DNA from 2 places in the Halomonas sp. BLK-85 genome. Region 2 is predicted to be linked to the other one. Evidence: predicted binding sites of a transcription regulator. Region 2 holds the regulator's gene; the other holds the start of a gene.
What was found. The regulator FNR, encoded in region 2, switches genes on or off when oxygen is low (the NO sensors DNR and NnrR bind a similar motif). The targets are predictions, from matches to a motif close to TTGATNTANATCAA.

Region 1 (7,560 bases), 1.2 Mb from region 2:
CCAAGCGGGCGGTGCGACGTTTCGCTCGAACCGCTGACCCAACATGGTCAATCCAGCATCGGACGTAATGGTGGAGCCAAGCGGGCGGTGCGACGTTTCGCTCGAACCGCTGACCCAACATGGTCAGCCCAGCATCGGACGTAATGGTGGAGCCAAGCGGGATCGAACCGCTGACCTCCTGCGTGCAAGGCAGGCGCTCTCCCAGCTGAGCTATGGCCCCAATGTTTTTGCTAAGCTTTTGCTAAGCCCTCCTCTTGCCATAAATTTCTGTGAGACAAGGCAAAATGCGACGACGTATAGCCTGCTATACGAGGAGCATTTTAACGCAGTATCGCAGGAATTTGGTGGGTCTGGGCAGACTTGAACTGCCGACCTCACCCTTATCAGGGGTGCGCTCTAACCAACTGAGCTACAGACCCAAGAGGGGGTCAAGCTTCTACCGTTTGCTCTATTATCTGATCAGGTAATTCATTGTGAGCGCTTACCGCGAGGATGATGCATCGTTTAAGGAGGTGATCCAGCCGCAGGTTCCCCTACGGCTACCTTGTTACGACTTCACCCCAGTCATGAACCACACCGTGGTGATCGCCCTCTTGCGTTAGGCTAACCACTTCTGGTGCAGTCCACTCCCATGGTGTGACGGGCGGTGTGTACAAGGCCCGGGAACGTATTCACCGTGCCATTCTGATGCACGATTACTAGCGATTCCGACTTCACGGAGTCGAGTTGCAGACTCCGATCCGGACTGAGACCGGCTTTAAGGGATTCGCTGACTCTCGCGAGTTCGCAACCCTTTGTACCGGCCATTGTAGCACGTGTGTAGCCCTACTCGTAAGGGCCATGATGACTTGACGTCGTCCCCACCTTCCTCCGGTTTGTCACCGGCAGTCTCCTTAGAGTTCCCACCATTACGTGCTGGCAAATAAGGACAAGGGTTGCGCTCGTTACGGGACTTAACCCAACATTTCACAACACGAGCTGACGACAGCCATGCAGCACCTGTCTCTGCGCTCCCGAAGGCACCAAGGTATCTCTACCAAGTTCGCAGGATGTCAAGAGTAGGTAAGGTTCTTCGCGTTGCATCGAATTAAACCACATGCTCCACCGCTTGTGCGGGCCCCCGTCAATTCATTTGAGTTTTAACCTTGCGGCCGTACTCCCCAGGCGGTCGACTTATCGCGTTAACTTCGCCACAAAGTGCGCTAGGCACCCAACGGCTGGTCGACATCGTTTACGGCGTGGACTACCAGGGTATCTAATCCTGTTTGCTACCCACGCTTTCGCACCTCAGTGTCAGTGTCAGTCCAGAAGGCCGCCTTCGCCACTGGTATTCCTCCCGATCTCTACGCATTTCACCGCTACACCGGGAATTCTACCTTCCTCTCCTGCACTCTAGCCTGACAGTTCCGGATGCCGTTCCCAGGTTGAGCCCGGGGCTTTCACAACCGGCTTATCAAGCCACCTACGCGCGCTTTACGCCCAGTAATTCCGATTAACGCTTGCACCCTCCGTATTACCGCGGCTGCTGGCACGGAGTTAGCCGGTGCTTCTTCTGCGAGTGATGTCTTTCCTGGCGGGTATTAACCGCCAGGCGTTCTTCCTCGCTGAAAGTGCTTTACAACCCGAGGGCCTTCTTCACACACGCGGCATGGCTGGATCAGGGTTGCCCCCATTGTCCAATATTCCCCACTGCTGCCTCCCGTAGGAGTTCGGGCCGTGTCTCAGTCCCGATGTGGCTGATCATCCTCTCAGACCAGCTACGGATCGTCGCCTTGGTGAGCCATTACCTCACCAACCAGCTAATCCGGCATAGGCTCATCCGATAGCGGGAGCCAAGGCCCCCTTTCTCCCGTAGGACGTATGCGGTATTAGCCTGAGTTTCCCCAGGTTATCCCCCACTATCGGGTAAATTCCTATGCGTTACTCACCCGTCCGCCGCTCGTCAGCATCCAGCAAGCTGGATCTGTTACCGCTCGACTTGCATGTGTTAGGCCTGCCGCCAGCGTTCAATCTGAGCCATGATCAAACTCTTCAGTTTAAAATCATTGTGATGCTTACCTGTCACCCTGGGGCAACAGAAGCGCATCAAACTTGGCTCAAGGGTCAAACGAATTCATTTCAATTTACATTGCCATGACCGCTTGCCTTGATAGTTGGTGATTTATCACCCTCATCGGCAAGCGCCCACATGAATTACCTGATCAAATTTTTAAAGAGCTTGAATGCCGCTACGTGGCCTTCAATGGATGCGTATCATACCAATGTTTTTCCCTCGGTCAACCTTTTTACAGACGTTTTGGGAACAAAGGCCAAACAGACACTTTGATCCATATATCCTTGGTGACTACTGACGATGAACCAAGGCGTCAATCGACCTAAAAACAACCAGCCCGGCCAGCACCAAAGCAAAGATCAGAGGCATCGTATAATCAGCACGGGTCAGCTCCCACACATGATAGACCCCCAATCCTGCAGACACATAAATGAGACGATGCAACCAATGCCACGCTGACCACCCCATTTTTTGCGGCACCCATTGGGGTGACGTCAAAGCCAAAGGCACCAGCAACAGTAACGCCATCACACCGTAGCGAACATAGTGAAGCGCCCAGATATCATGCCAGATCCATTGCCAATCCCAGTATTGATCCCAGCCGAACCAGGTCAGCATATGGGCTAGCAGCCAGAAAAAAGCCCATAAACCCATCTGCCGTCGCGCAATCATTATTCCGCGCCAACCGGTCAGCCTGAAAGCAGGGCTGAACGCTATGGTGATGAGTAATAAAATCAATCCTGTTCTACCGGTGAAATGCAAGACTGCCTCTGCGGGGTTGGCACCCAGGCTGCCTTGAAGCCATAGCCAGATCAGAATTAGACCCGGCGTCACACCCGTACACAGAACAAAACAACGAAATAGTAGAACCCTGAATGCAGCAGTCATCATCAAAAAAAGTAACCCCGTTTGTATGAGGACGGCCTCAGTAATCTTTTTGGAGATCCATATCGGCGTAAAGCTGAGCTACTTCATCCGCGTAACCATTAAACATCAAGGTTTCTCTCCGCCCCCCTTCTCCGATTCGCCTTTCGCGGGCTTGTGACCAACGGGGATGGTCGACGTCAGGATTCACATTAGCGTAGAAGCCGTACTCTTCTGGATTCTGAGCTACCCAGGACGTTGTGGGTTTATCCTCCAGAGCGCGGATGGCCACTACTGACTTGATGCTCTTGAAGCCGTACTTCCACGGCACTACCAGTCGCATAGGAGCACCGTTCTGATTGGGCATTCTTTCTCCGTACATACCTACCGCTAATATGGTCAAGGGATGCATAGCTTCATCGATTCTCAACGCCTCTCGGTAGGGCCACTCGATAATTGAACTACGCTGTCCGCGTAGGTTCTCGGGGTCAAGAATAGACTCAAACTCAATATACTTTGCACGTGATGTCAAGCCGTGATGCTTGAGCAGATCAGCTAAAGGAAAGCCCACCCAGGGGATGACCATTGACCATGCTTCAACACAACGCAGGCGATAAATTCGCTCTTCAAGCGTATAGCGGCTTAGTATATCTTCAAAATTCACTTCGGCCGTATTTTCAAACTGACCTTCTATACTGACGCGCCATGGGTCTGTTTTCAGCTTGTGGGCATACACTTCAGGATCACTCTTACGCACACCGAACTCGTAGAAATTGTTATACGTGGTTGCATCCTTTACTGAAGTGATGGACTCGCCTGCAGCGAAGTCCTTTTCATTGACACCTTGCTGAATCTTATCAGCAAACGTTTGCTGCCACGCACTAGCCCGTGCAGATAGCAGCATACCGGGTGCAAGGCTCAAAGCCGCCCCGAAGGTCGCGCCTTGACGAAGAAAACGCCGACGATTTTCAAAAACATGTTGAGGGGTAATTTCAGATGCCGCGACGGCCGGGTAGCGATAACGTTTCATAAGAGCCCTAGGGTCATGAGAATCCGTCGAAGGATTTAACAATAAATAAAATATTACTAATAAAAGAATATTCACTCTCTTACTGAATCTACTATAAAAATACAGGCAAATACTGACCTAGCTCAATATTTGGATTTTCTGAGTGTTTTGCTAGGTTGAATTTCAATCACAACTAAGACTTACTATAAGTAACGCTGGCTTGGGCTTAGCCAGTTATAGAGCTCTCACCTGAGAGTGATTGATGCAAGGGGGAAATCACATGAAAAAGACACTACCAGTAATGATTGCGGCGGCCGCCATGATTCCTGGTGGCATGGTAATGGCCGAAGATCTGCAAAGCTATAAGGACCGCTTTGAACCCTTACCCCATCTGCCACCCATACCGGCAGATAATTCAATGACGCCGGCGAAGATTGAGCTGGGCAACATGCTGTTTTTTGAACCGCGCATTTCATCCAGCGGTGTTATCAGCTGTGCCACCTGCCATAACCCGGCTCTGGGATGGGCTGACAGGATTCCGAGAGCAACTGGGCATGACGGACAGGTGGGCGAACGCAATACACCTACTGTTCTCAATAGCGCTTTTTTGGGTTCTCAATTCTGGGATGGGCGGGAACCAGATCTTGAAGGACAGGCGCTAGGCCCGATAGAAGCGGATGTTGAAATGGCCATGGACCTGGATGTCGCTCTGGAACGGCTGACTGAATTTGAAATTTATCGTGAAAAGTTTGCCGAAGCCTTTCCTGACGATGATGATCCGATCAGTGGCGAGAACCTGGCGTATTCCATGGCAGCTTTCGAACGTACGCTGAACACACCAAACTCTCCGTTTGACCTTTATCTCAGTGGTGATGAAAACGCCATCAGCCAACAGGCCAAAGATGGCATGGTTGCCTTTGTAGACAATGGCTGCGTCGCATGCCACCGCGGTCCTGCTCTGACAGACAGTCAGTTCCACGCCATTCAGGTGCCTGGCTCTGAGGACTTGGGACGCTATCTGGTAACAGGTGAAGAGAGCGACAAATACCGCTTCAGGACTCCCACTTTACGCAATGTCGCGGTTACCTATCCCTACATGAACAACGGCGCGACCGAAACGCTTGAAGAAGCTGTTGCTATCATGGGCGAGGAGATGCTGGGTCGTGAGTTCGAACAAGAGACTGTTGACGATATCACTGCCTTCTTGCACACCCTCACAGGTGAGATGCCAGAGTTCGAGATTCCGGCACTTCCCTGATATCACGACCTGAAATGACGCGTTATGAGACTGCTAGTGGTTCGCCGCTAGCAGTTTTTCGATCAGGGTCAGCTAGCGACAACCACTGAAATCATATACAAGGTGTAAGCAACAAATACCAGAAGCAGAAAGCCGCCTTCCCAACGATTGATAAGACGCGTGCGCCCTCGCCAGGAAAAAGCAAATAGCATCATCATCACTGTCATTACCAACATGACCAACCAATCACGGGTCAGGACCTCGCTGCCCGTCTCAATCGGCACGATAATACCCGCGAGGCCCACGACGCCCAGCGTATTGAACAGGTTCGATCCCACCACATTACCCAGCACCATTTCATGCTCTTTGCGACGTAACGCGCTGATTGAAGAAGCCAGCTCAGGAAGCGAGGTGCCGATTGCAACAACCGTCAGTCCAATAATCAGCTCGCTGACCCCAAACGCCACGGCAATATCAACGGCCCCCCATACCAACAGACGTGAACTGATAATCAACAGGGTCAGACCAACCAGCGTCCACATCAGTGCGTTACCGCGAGACATGGGCTGGTTTTCCAATGTCGCCGAGACTTCGTCAACAAACGCATCATCCTGGCTGCTACGGGAGTAAATGATACTGATGGTTATCAGCAACACCAGAACGGCGAGCAATAGCACCGCTTCCCAACGGGATACCCATCCATCCAGCAGCATCCACCCCGTCAAGAGGGTCACCGCAAGCAATACCGGCATTTCTCGACGTACCACACCAGAATCAACGGCCAAAGGCGCCAACAAAGCAACAGCACCCAGTACCAGCCCGATGTTGGCTATATTGGATCCATACGCATTACCGACTGCCAGACCCGGACTACCTTGGATAGCGGCCAACACTGACACCATCATTTCAGGTGCTGATGTTCCAAAACCGATCACCAACATCCCGATCAACAGCGGTGAAAGGCCCAACCAGCGCGACGTAGCAGCAGCACCATCAATAAATTTTTCCGCGCTCCAGATGAGAAGGACAAGTCCGAGGAGTACGGCAAGCACAGGCATTAACATTACATTTCCTTTATTCATTCCCGATATGCACAATAACGACAGCAGCCTTGGGTAGACCTTTAAAATAGTCAAGTAATTCGTCGCCTGCGCTTATATCGGGACATCAAGGCTCACTATCAGCTTATTGACAAGGCCGGTATATGAAAATACAGCAACGTTCAATGATGACGCGCCCTGAACTGGCCAAGGCACGTTTTCGAAAGCTTGCCGCCTCGGCGTCCTATGCCGACCTCTCACCGCCTGAAACCAGAACACAACGCAGGCGGTTAAGAGCGTGCCATGAGTGCGATTGGGTATCTGCCCTCCCCCCCCTGGAGTCAGGTGAAAAAGCCTGTTGCCCACGTTGTAAACATACGCTGGTCAAACGCCATCGTTACCCGGCACAACGCAGTATGGCTCTGGCCATTTCGGCGCTTGTAGCCCTTGTTCTTGCCGTGTCATTCCCGTTTGTACGCTTTAGCGTCAGTGGTATCGGCAATGAAATTGAACTTACCCAGACAGCCACCAGCCTGATCGGGTTTCACCAGCCTATTGTCGCTATTGCCGTTATCATGAGCATTGTCATTCTGCCGGCGCTCTATCTTTCCGGATTGATATGGCTGCAGATCAGTCTGCTGATTGGTCGTCATTTACCCTTCAGCAAAGACGTGGCAAGATCCTTGACGCATCTGACGCCCTGGCTAATGGCAGACGTTTTTATCGTCGGTGCACTGGTCAGTCTGATAAAGATTGCCGGCATTGCCCAGATATCCCTTGGCGCTTCTTTCTGGGCATTCTGTGCATTTGCCGTACTGCTACTGTTTACCATCCAGTCCGTTGATGCTGATTGGATGTGGTATTCCCTTGAAGATGGTGAGCCTCCTGCACCCAAAGGCACGCAGACCGGTAGAACGGCGGCTGGTCAGGGCGTGATAGGATGCGCCACCTGCGGATTGATTAACCGTCCGGATAAAAAGGTCGATAAGCCTCGTTGCAAGCGCTGTCATGAACGTCTGCATTCTCGCTATCCGCATAGCTTGCAGCGCACCTGGGCACTTCTTGCAGCGGCCATGGTCATGTATATTCCTGCTAACCTTTATCCCATCATGACGACCACCAGTCTGGGCAATGAGTCTCCTTCAACTATCATCGGAGGGGTCGTTGAGCTGATTCAGATGGGTTCATGGCCAATTGCGCTGGTGATTTTTATTGCGAGCGTGATCGTCCCTGTTGGCAAACTGGTTGCCCTGGTCTGGTTGTGTCTGGTGGCCAGCCATAGTAGTGAGCTGAATGCCCACAATCGCGCCGTCATTTATCGTATAACCGAGTTTATTGGCCGCTGGTCAATGATAGA
Region 2 (7,560 bases):
ATTGCCGATGCCGTTGACATCTCGCGGGCGACCCGGCGTATCATGCGCCAGAACATGATCTGGTCAGTGTGTTACAACTTTACGGCCCTGCCGCTGGCCGCCCTTGGATGGGTGCCGCCCTGGCTGGCAGCGCTGGGCATGTCATTCAGCTCGCTGATAGTGGTGGGCAATGCGCTGCGCCTGAGCCGCTGGAAAAGCCGCCGGCCAACGCCTGCTGTAACCCCTACTCCCAAACCGGTATCCGCATGACCATTCTCTATCTGCTTATCCCACTGTCGCTTATTCTTCTCGGGCTGGCCGTCTGGGCATTTTTCTGGGCGGTCAAGCATGAACAGTTTGACGACCTTGAGGGCCCGGCCCACCGCATCCTGTTTGATGAGGATGAGAACGACCTGTCTCAGGAAGAACGCCAGCGCCGCCAGCAGGCACGCGAGAAAAAAAGCGCCAGCCGCAAGCCACCCAACGACAGTGAACAACCATGAACCCGACAGGCTTTGACCTGCCCCCCATGCTGGCAGCCTTCATTTTTGGCTTGATGGGAGGCGCTCACTGCATTGGCATGTGTGGCGGTATCATGAGCGCCCTGACCTTTGCCGTTCCTCCCAGCATGCGCCAGCCGGCTCGCCTGGGCGGGCTTTTATTAAGCTACAACCTGGGCCGCATTCTGAGCTACATGATCGCCGGTGCCAGCGTGGCAGCGCTGGGCACCCTGCTTTCGCTGTCTCCCAGTGCCGGCATGGCGCTACAGGCCTTTGCCGCTGTCATGCTGATCCTGATGGCGCTATATATCGCCAACTGGTGGAAGGGCCTGCTCAAGGTGGAGGCCGTCGGGCGGCGCGTATGGAAACATATTGAACCTTTTGGACGGCGCTTGATGCCGGTGGTCAAACTCCCCCAGGCCTTTGCTCTGGGCGCCGTATGGGGCTGGCTACCCTGCGGCCTGGTCTATTCCATGCTGGCCTGGAGCCTGGCGATTGCCGACCCGCTGGAAGGAGCCTTGCTGATGGGCGCCTTTGGCCTGGGCACCCTGCCCGCCCTGCTGGCGACCGGGATTGCCGCACGACAGCTGAGCGGGCTGATTCGTCATCCCACTACGCGCAGTATCGCCGCCCTTAGCATCATCGCGTTTGCGCTGTGGCAGCTTTATGACCTGGCGGTATCCCATAGCTACTGAACGCCCGGGTCATACAACCGACAGGGGCCTCCACCTTGCCTTGGCTGACCCGCCCTTACCGGCTTTCCAACGACACGCGTGCTTCCTTGACGCAGCTCAATTCTTACCGGACTCACCAGGAGTAGGATGGGGTTTAATCCCTGTTTTCCTGGTAATGGAGTTTCGTCATGGCCGTTCACGCTCTCGCTGCTACCTCAACCGCTGACAGAGCGGCAACGCCCACTAACCCGGGCTGGGATGAAGCGCTCTTGCGCCGCTACGATAAAAGCGGACCGCGCTATACTTCCTACCCCACGGCGCTGTCGTTTCACGATCAGTTTGGCGCCGATGATTTCACCGCCGCGCTGGAACGCAGCAACGCCACTCGAAAGCCGCTGTCGCTTTATGTACACGTGCCTTTTTGCCGCAAGATCTGCTTCTATTGCGCCTGCAACAAGATTGCTACCAAGAACACCGCGCTGGCCGAGCCTTACCTGTCACGCCTGGACCGGGAGATGGTGCTAACCTCGCAGCACCTGGATACCACCCGCAACGTTGAACAGCTGCACTGGGGCGGCGGTACGCCCACATTTCTGACCCTGAGCCAGATGAGCGACGTCATTGATCGTCTGGATGCGCGCTTTGGCCTGTCATCCTCGCCAAGCCGCGACTACGCCATCGAGATCGACCCCCGCGAGGCGGATGTATTCACCCTGCGCCACCTGCAATCACTCGGCTTCAACCGCATCAGCCTGGGCGTGCAGGACCTTGATCCTGTGGTACAGAAAGCCATCAACCGCGTCCAGCCTCGCGTGCTGACGGAAACCCTGATGGAGGAAGCCCACCGCCTTGGCTTTCGCTCGCTGAACCTTGATCTCATCTACGGCCTGCCACATCAGAGCCAGGCGGGGTTTGCCGATACCCTGCGCCAGGTGATAGATCTTAACCCGGCACGCCTATCGGTATTCAATTATGCCCACATGCCTCAACGCTTTGCACCGCAGCGGCGCATCAATGAAAGTGACCTGCCAAGCGCCGAAGAGAAGCTGGATATCCTGCATACCACCATTGATATGCTGACCAGCGCAGGCTATGTGCATATCGGTATGGATCACTTTGCCCGCCCCGATGACAGCCTGGCCGTGGCGCAACGTGAAGGCAGCCTGCAGCGCAACTTCCAGGGTTATTCAAGCCATGCCCAGTGTGACCTGGTAGGTCTGGGCGTATCAGCCATTTCGCGGGTCAATGATGTCTACGCCCAGAACCCGACGGACCTGGCAAGCTATGAGCAAGCGCTGGACAGTGGCCAGCTGGCCACGGTCAAGGGTTTACGCCTGAACACCGATGACCTGATTCGCCGGGACGTGATCGAACGCCTGATGTGCGATATGCAGATCGACCTGGCCGAGGTGAGCAAACGCTGGAACATTGATGCGCCGCGTTACTTTGCTACTACCCTGGCGCGTCTACAGGGCCCGCTGCACGATGGCCTGATGGAACAGGAAGGCGACCTGCTTCGCGCCACACCCATCGGTCGGTTGCTGATCCGTCACCTGGCCATGGCCTTTGACGCACATCTACCCGACGATACCACTCAGCGATATTCGCGGATTGTTTAGGCTTGTCGGCATGGGCTCTTGCTTTCATAATGAAAGCGCTATCTTTCCAAGGAGGAGCCCATGCCGGAACCCATGACCCGTCGGCGAGCCCGGCTCAATGAGGCGCGCTGCCAGACATGCAGTCTCAGCTCGCTATGCCTGCCCCTGGCCCTTGAGCTGGATGACATGAGCCAGTTTGATGCCATCATCCGTCGGCGTGCGCCGTTGAAAAAAGGCGAGCCCCTGTTTCGTCAGGGAGACCGCTTCACCAGCGTGTTTGCCGTGCGTTCCGGCAGCCTTAAACAGCTGACCACCGAAGGTGGCGGCACCGACCAGCTGACCAATTTCTATCTGCCCAGCGAACTGGCCGGGCTGGACGGGATTGATGAACAGCACTATCCGGGCAGCGTGGTCGCGCTGGAAACCACCACGGTCTGCGAGATCCCTTTTGACCGCCTGGAGTTGCTCGCGGCCGAATTGCCGGAATTGCGAGGTCAGCTGTACCGCAGCATGAGCAAGGAGCTGCGCGATGACCGGCGCATGATGCGACTGCTCTCGCGCAAGACCGCCGATCAGCGCCTGGCGACGTTCCTGATCACGCTGTCCGAGCGCTTCCGGCGCCGTGGCTATTCCCCCTACAGCTTCCGGCTTTCCATGTCTCGGGCAGATATCGGCAATTACCTGGGGCTTGCGGTGGAAACCGTCAGTCGCATACTCAGCCGTTTCCAGAACCAGGGGGTCGTCGCCGTTTCCGGCCGGGAAGTGAACATTCTCGATATGCCGCTGCTGCTGACCCTGGCCGAAGAAGACATCGAAGACGCCGGATAACCCTCAGGAACCGACCTCAAACGCCTGGATACGGTCGGCCATCAGGTCGGCCTGCTTGGCTTCAAGACCGGCAAAATCAAACAGTTGACGATCCGCCAGTTGGGACGGGGCAACATTGGTTACCGCCCTGAACATGCTTTCCAGCCGCCCGGGGTGCTTTTTATTCCACTCTGCCAGCATTTCCTTGACCACCTGGCGCTGCAGGTTGGGCTGCGAGCCACACAGATTGCAGGGAATGATCGGAAAGGCCATCTGACTGGCAAACTCGGCAATGTCCGCTTCCTTGCAGTAAGCAAGAGGGCGAATAACGATATTCTTGCCATCATCTGATAACAGCTTGGGTGGCATGGCTTTCAGGCTGCCACCAAAGAACATGTTAAGAAACAGGGTTTCCAGAATGTCTTCCCGATGATGCCCCAACGCCACCTTGTTGGCGCCAATCTGTTCGGCAAAGCCATACAGGGAACCGCGCCTCAGCCTCGAGCAAAGCGAACAGGTGGTCTTGCCTTCCGGGGTTTTCTCCTTGACCACCGAGTAGGTATCACGCTCCAGGATATGATAGTCCACCCCGAGTTTTTCCAGATATTCGGGCAGGACATGTTCAGGAAAACCCGGCTGCTTCTGATCCAGATTGACCGCGACCAGAGAAAAACTCACCGGCGCGTTACGCTGAAGGTTGCGCAGGATCTCCAGCATCGTGTAGCTGTCCTTACCGCCGGAAAGGCACACCATTACCTTGTCACCTTCCTCGATCATGCGGTAATCAATAATGGCATGACCGACACAGCGACGCAGACGCTTTTGCAGCTTGTCGAATTGGCGTTTCTGTCGCGCCTGCTCAGCGCTATGACGCGACGCTGTTTCGCTCGGAACAGGGTCGACTCGGTCAGCAGCGGCATTGACCGCTTGCGGTGAAGACATCATGGTTGGCATAGACAGGGCCCGGACAGTCGTGCTGCAGCATAAAATATTCAACGGCTATTTCAGGCCGCGTATTCTAGCAGCTATTCTGCTCATTGCCGACGGCCTGGAATGCCCCTTTCATCATGAATATTCAAGGTGATAACGGTGGGACAGGCGCTGCTTGAGATCCTTGACGATATGCAGGGCTTCACGCATCAGGTCACGTTCCAGCGAAGAAAGCTCCTGCACCACGACCCGGTCAGAGCGCTTGGTAACATTCGCTTCGCCCTCTTCCAGCTGCTGCTTCAGACGTAACTCGGTAAACAGGGCCAAGGCTTCCCCCAGGTCGTCGGCAAAGCGACGTTTCAGGCGGCCATCCTCGACCAGGGCATCCAGCCGGTCGAGCGTCGATGTGGCCAGTATCCCGCGTTCCAACGCCATGGTGCGTACCCCATGCACAATGGGAAAGATACCGCCTTTCTTGATATCGATTCCGTGTTGACGTTTCTTCAATGAACCAAACAGGGTCAACGGAGTAGAAAAGCGCAGCGTGGTGCGCGCGAAGTAGGAAAGCAGTAACTCATCCTTGGCCCCGGCTTCAAACAGGGTGCTGCGCACACGCTCCAGCAGCGCTGGATTACCGGCGACCGCATGGGCATCAAGCATGATGGCCAGCTTCATCAGACTGTCTCCGTCGCGCGCCTCAACCCAACGAGCAATCCGCTGCTGCCACTGGCTGACCGTACCCACCCACTCCGGGTTGGATACCATGATATTTCCCGGGCAGGGGGGGTATCCCAGCTTGATCAGGGTATCGGTCAGACGCTGCATGTCATCTTCCAGCCCCGGCCATTGAAGATGGTCCTCCAGAATCAGGCCATTATCCTGATCGGTTTTCAGGATCTGTTCACCGCGCCCTTCGCTGCCCATCACCATCAGGCAGCTATCAGCATTGAATTGAGGGTCAACGGTAAACTGCCATGCCTTGCTGATGATCCGCCCGTTCAATGCCGCCAACAGGTCCATGGCAAAACGCAACTTGACCCCTTGCGCCATCAATGCCTTGACCAGTTCAGGCGTGCGCTGGCTGGCCGCTGCCAGAGTCTCCAGGTCACTGGCCTGCTCGACCTGCAGGCTGACCACATAGCTGCGGCTGGAAAAGTAGCTGAGCACATCGGTCAACTCAACCACGCCCTTGACGGTCTCACGCTCAACCACCACCACCCGGGATACCTTGTGGCGCGTCATCAGCACCAGGGCTTCAAACAGGTATTGTTGCGGCGTGACCGTTACCAGAGAGAAATGGGCGATATCCACCACAGGGTTACTTTGCGCCCGCCCATCCATGACCAGAGCATTCAGCAGATCTGTCTTGGTGACCATGCCGGGTGCGCCCTCATGCATGACCAGAACGCTATCAGCATGCCGCTCGTTCAGCTGCCTGACCGCGTCAGTTATATCGGCATTGGCATCCATCATCACTGGCTCGCGCATGCATTCCTTGGCCTGGGCCAGCATGAAGCCTGCCATGGTCACTCCGCCTTCAGCGCGCTTTTCGGTCATCAGGCGCGCTTTGTGCGCCAGGGTCTGACGGAAAAAATCACTGAAATCAGGATAATCAGCACATAGCTGCTGAAAGAGTGCCTTGGGCAGCAGATAGCACAGGCACTCCTGTTCTGCGATAAAGCGGTAACGGCTTTTTCCATTCAGGATACTGATCGCACCAAACAGGTCGCCCGCCGTGTAGTGACCGATTCTGGACGTCGATGAAGGCAAGGTAGGATCAACTTCAGCCACTTCCCCCCTGTGAATCAGAAAAACATGCTCTCCCGTTTGTCCTGTTTCAAGAATGATCTCGTCACGATCGTAATACACCATATCCAGACTACGGCGCACCTCTTCGCGGCCCGTCTCGTCGAGCATGTTAAAGGGGGGTTGCGTCAGATCCACTTCGACCATGATGGTCACCTCATTGGTTGGCGTATTCAACGTCGTAACACTGCCAGGCAGTATGCATAGCGCGCTGATCGTCGCGGGTGTTAGCTGGTAAACCAGCATCAGCTGGCGCATCTCACTGCTGCAAAAAAACGACCGCTGACGCCACTATAAAGTATTGACTCAGTACTGCAGTATATCCAGACGATACGCGCAAACTGCCAGAAAGTGTCACTCGGCAGGCCCACCAGAGAATTCCCGAACAGCTACCCATAGTCCGACTGGAGACACCGGATCGCCCGAACAGCTTACAAAATAGCAACTCTCAGGCCTTCTAGACTATTGTCCCATAGCCTGCAGGATGCCTTTAAGATCTCTATAAAATTATCTATAAGCCAATAAAAACAATGACTTGAAAATAAAGCTTTATCGTATCATGAGCTTTGATACCAAAGTCTGGGATTTATTTTCATGCGATATTGCCCACTATGATGGCGAGTCATTCAGGGTCAACGCACGTTACACGTTATCTTCACATGGTATTGCGACCTGATTTTCCCGCTCACGACGACACTTCAAGAAAGATAAGGAAGGGTCAGCGTTTTCCGGAAAAACAGACATGTGGGATAACCACTTGAGTGACGCCCCAACGTGCGATTGCCCTGATGGGCCAAACGCTATGGGTTAACTTTCCAAACCTATAAATCACAAGTGGAGAGCAACACAATGGCAGATGATAAATCCAATGCTGCTGAATACTGGAAAGCGAACGTCCGTACCATTGTCGGATGTCTCGCTGTCTGGGCATTCGTTTCATATGGCTGCGCTATCCTGTTTCGTCCGCTTCTGGCGGGCATTCCGGTAGGGGGCACGGATCTTGGCTTCTGGTTCGCCCAGCAAGGTTCCATCCTTACTTTCATCGGGATCATCTTCTTTTATGCCTGGAAGATGAACAAGCTCGATGAAAAATTTGGCCTGGGGGAGTAAGCCAATATGAGTCAGTTTTTAATCAACCTTCTGTTTGTTGGGGCCTCCTTTGCGCTCTATATCGGTATTGCGATATGGGCGCGCGCAGGTTCGACAAAGGATTTCTATGTTGCCGGTGGCGGTGTTCACCCGATCACCAACGGTATGGCAACTGCG

Region 1: a site for FNR is predicted at 4,060-4,073, ahead of LL947_RS06065 (cytochrome-c peroxidase). Genes of this name have one in related genera too.

The regions. Positions count from the first base shown of each region.
Region 1 covers NZ_CP087731.1:1,358,298-1,365,857, reverse strand. The annotation lists tRNA gene LL947_RS06090 (tRNA-Ala) at 145-220, opposite strand; tRNA gene LL947_RS06085 (tRNA-Ile) at 343-419, opposite strand; rRNA gene LL947_RS06080 (16S ribosomal RNA) at 506-2,038, opposite strand; gene LL947_RS06075 (protein-methionine-sulfoxide reductase heme-binding subunit MsrQ) at 2,345-2,944, opposite strand; gene msrP (protein-methionine-sulfoxide reductase catalytic subunit MsrP) at 2,979-3,947, opposite strand; gene LL947_RS06065 (cytochrome-c peroxidase) at 4,207-5,184, shown strand; gene LL947_RS06060 (calcium/sodium antiporter) at 5,253-6,227, opposite strand; gene LL947_RS06055 (PqiA/YebS family transporter subunit) at 6,389-7,560, shown strand, end outside.
Region 2 covers NZ_CP087731.1:2,605,758-2,613,317, forward strand. The annotation lists gene LL947_RS11875 (heavy metal translocating P-type ATPase) at 1-249, shown strand, start outside; gene ccoS (cbb3-type cytochrome oxidase assembly protein CcoS) at 246-482, shown strand; gene LL947_RS11885 (sulfite exporter TauE/SafE family protein) at 479-1,174, shown strand; gene hemN (oxygen-independent coproporphyrinogen III oxidase) at 1,342-2,772, shown strand; gene fnr (fumarate/nitrate reduction transcriptional regulator Fnr) at 2,833-3,579, shown strand; gene ttcA (tRNA 2-thiocytidine(32) synthetase TtcA) at 3,583-4,512, opposite strand; gene LL947_RS11905 (DUF294 nucleotidyltransferase-like domain-containing protein) at 4,624-6,441, opposite strand; gene LL947_RS11910 (DUF4212 domain-containing protein) at 7,144-7,404, shown strand; gene LL947_RS11915 (sodium:solute symporter family protein) at 7,411-7,560, shown strand, end outside.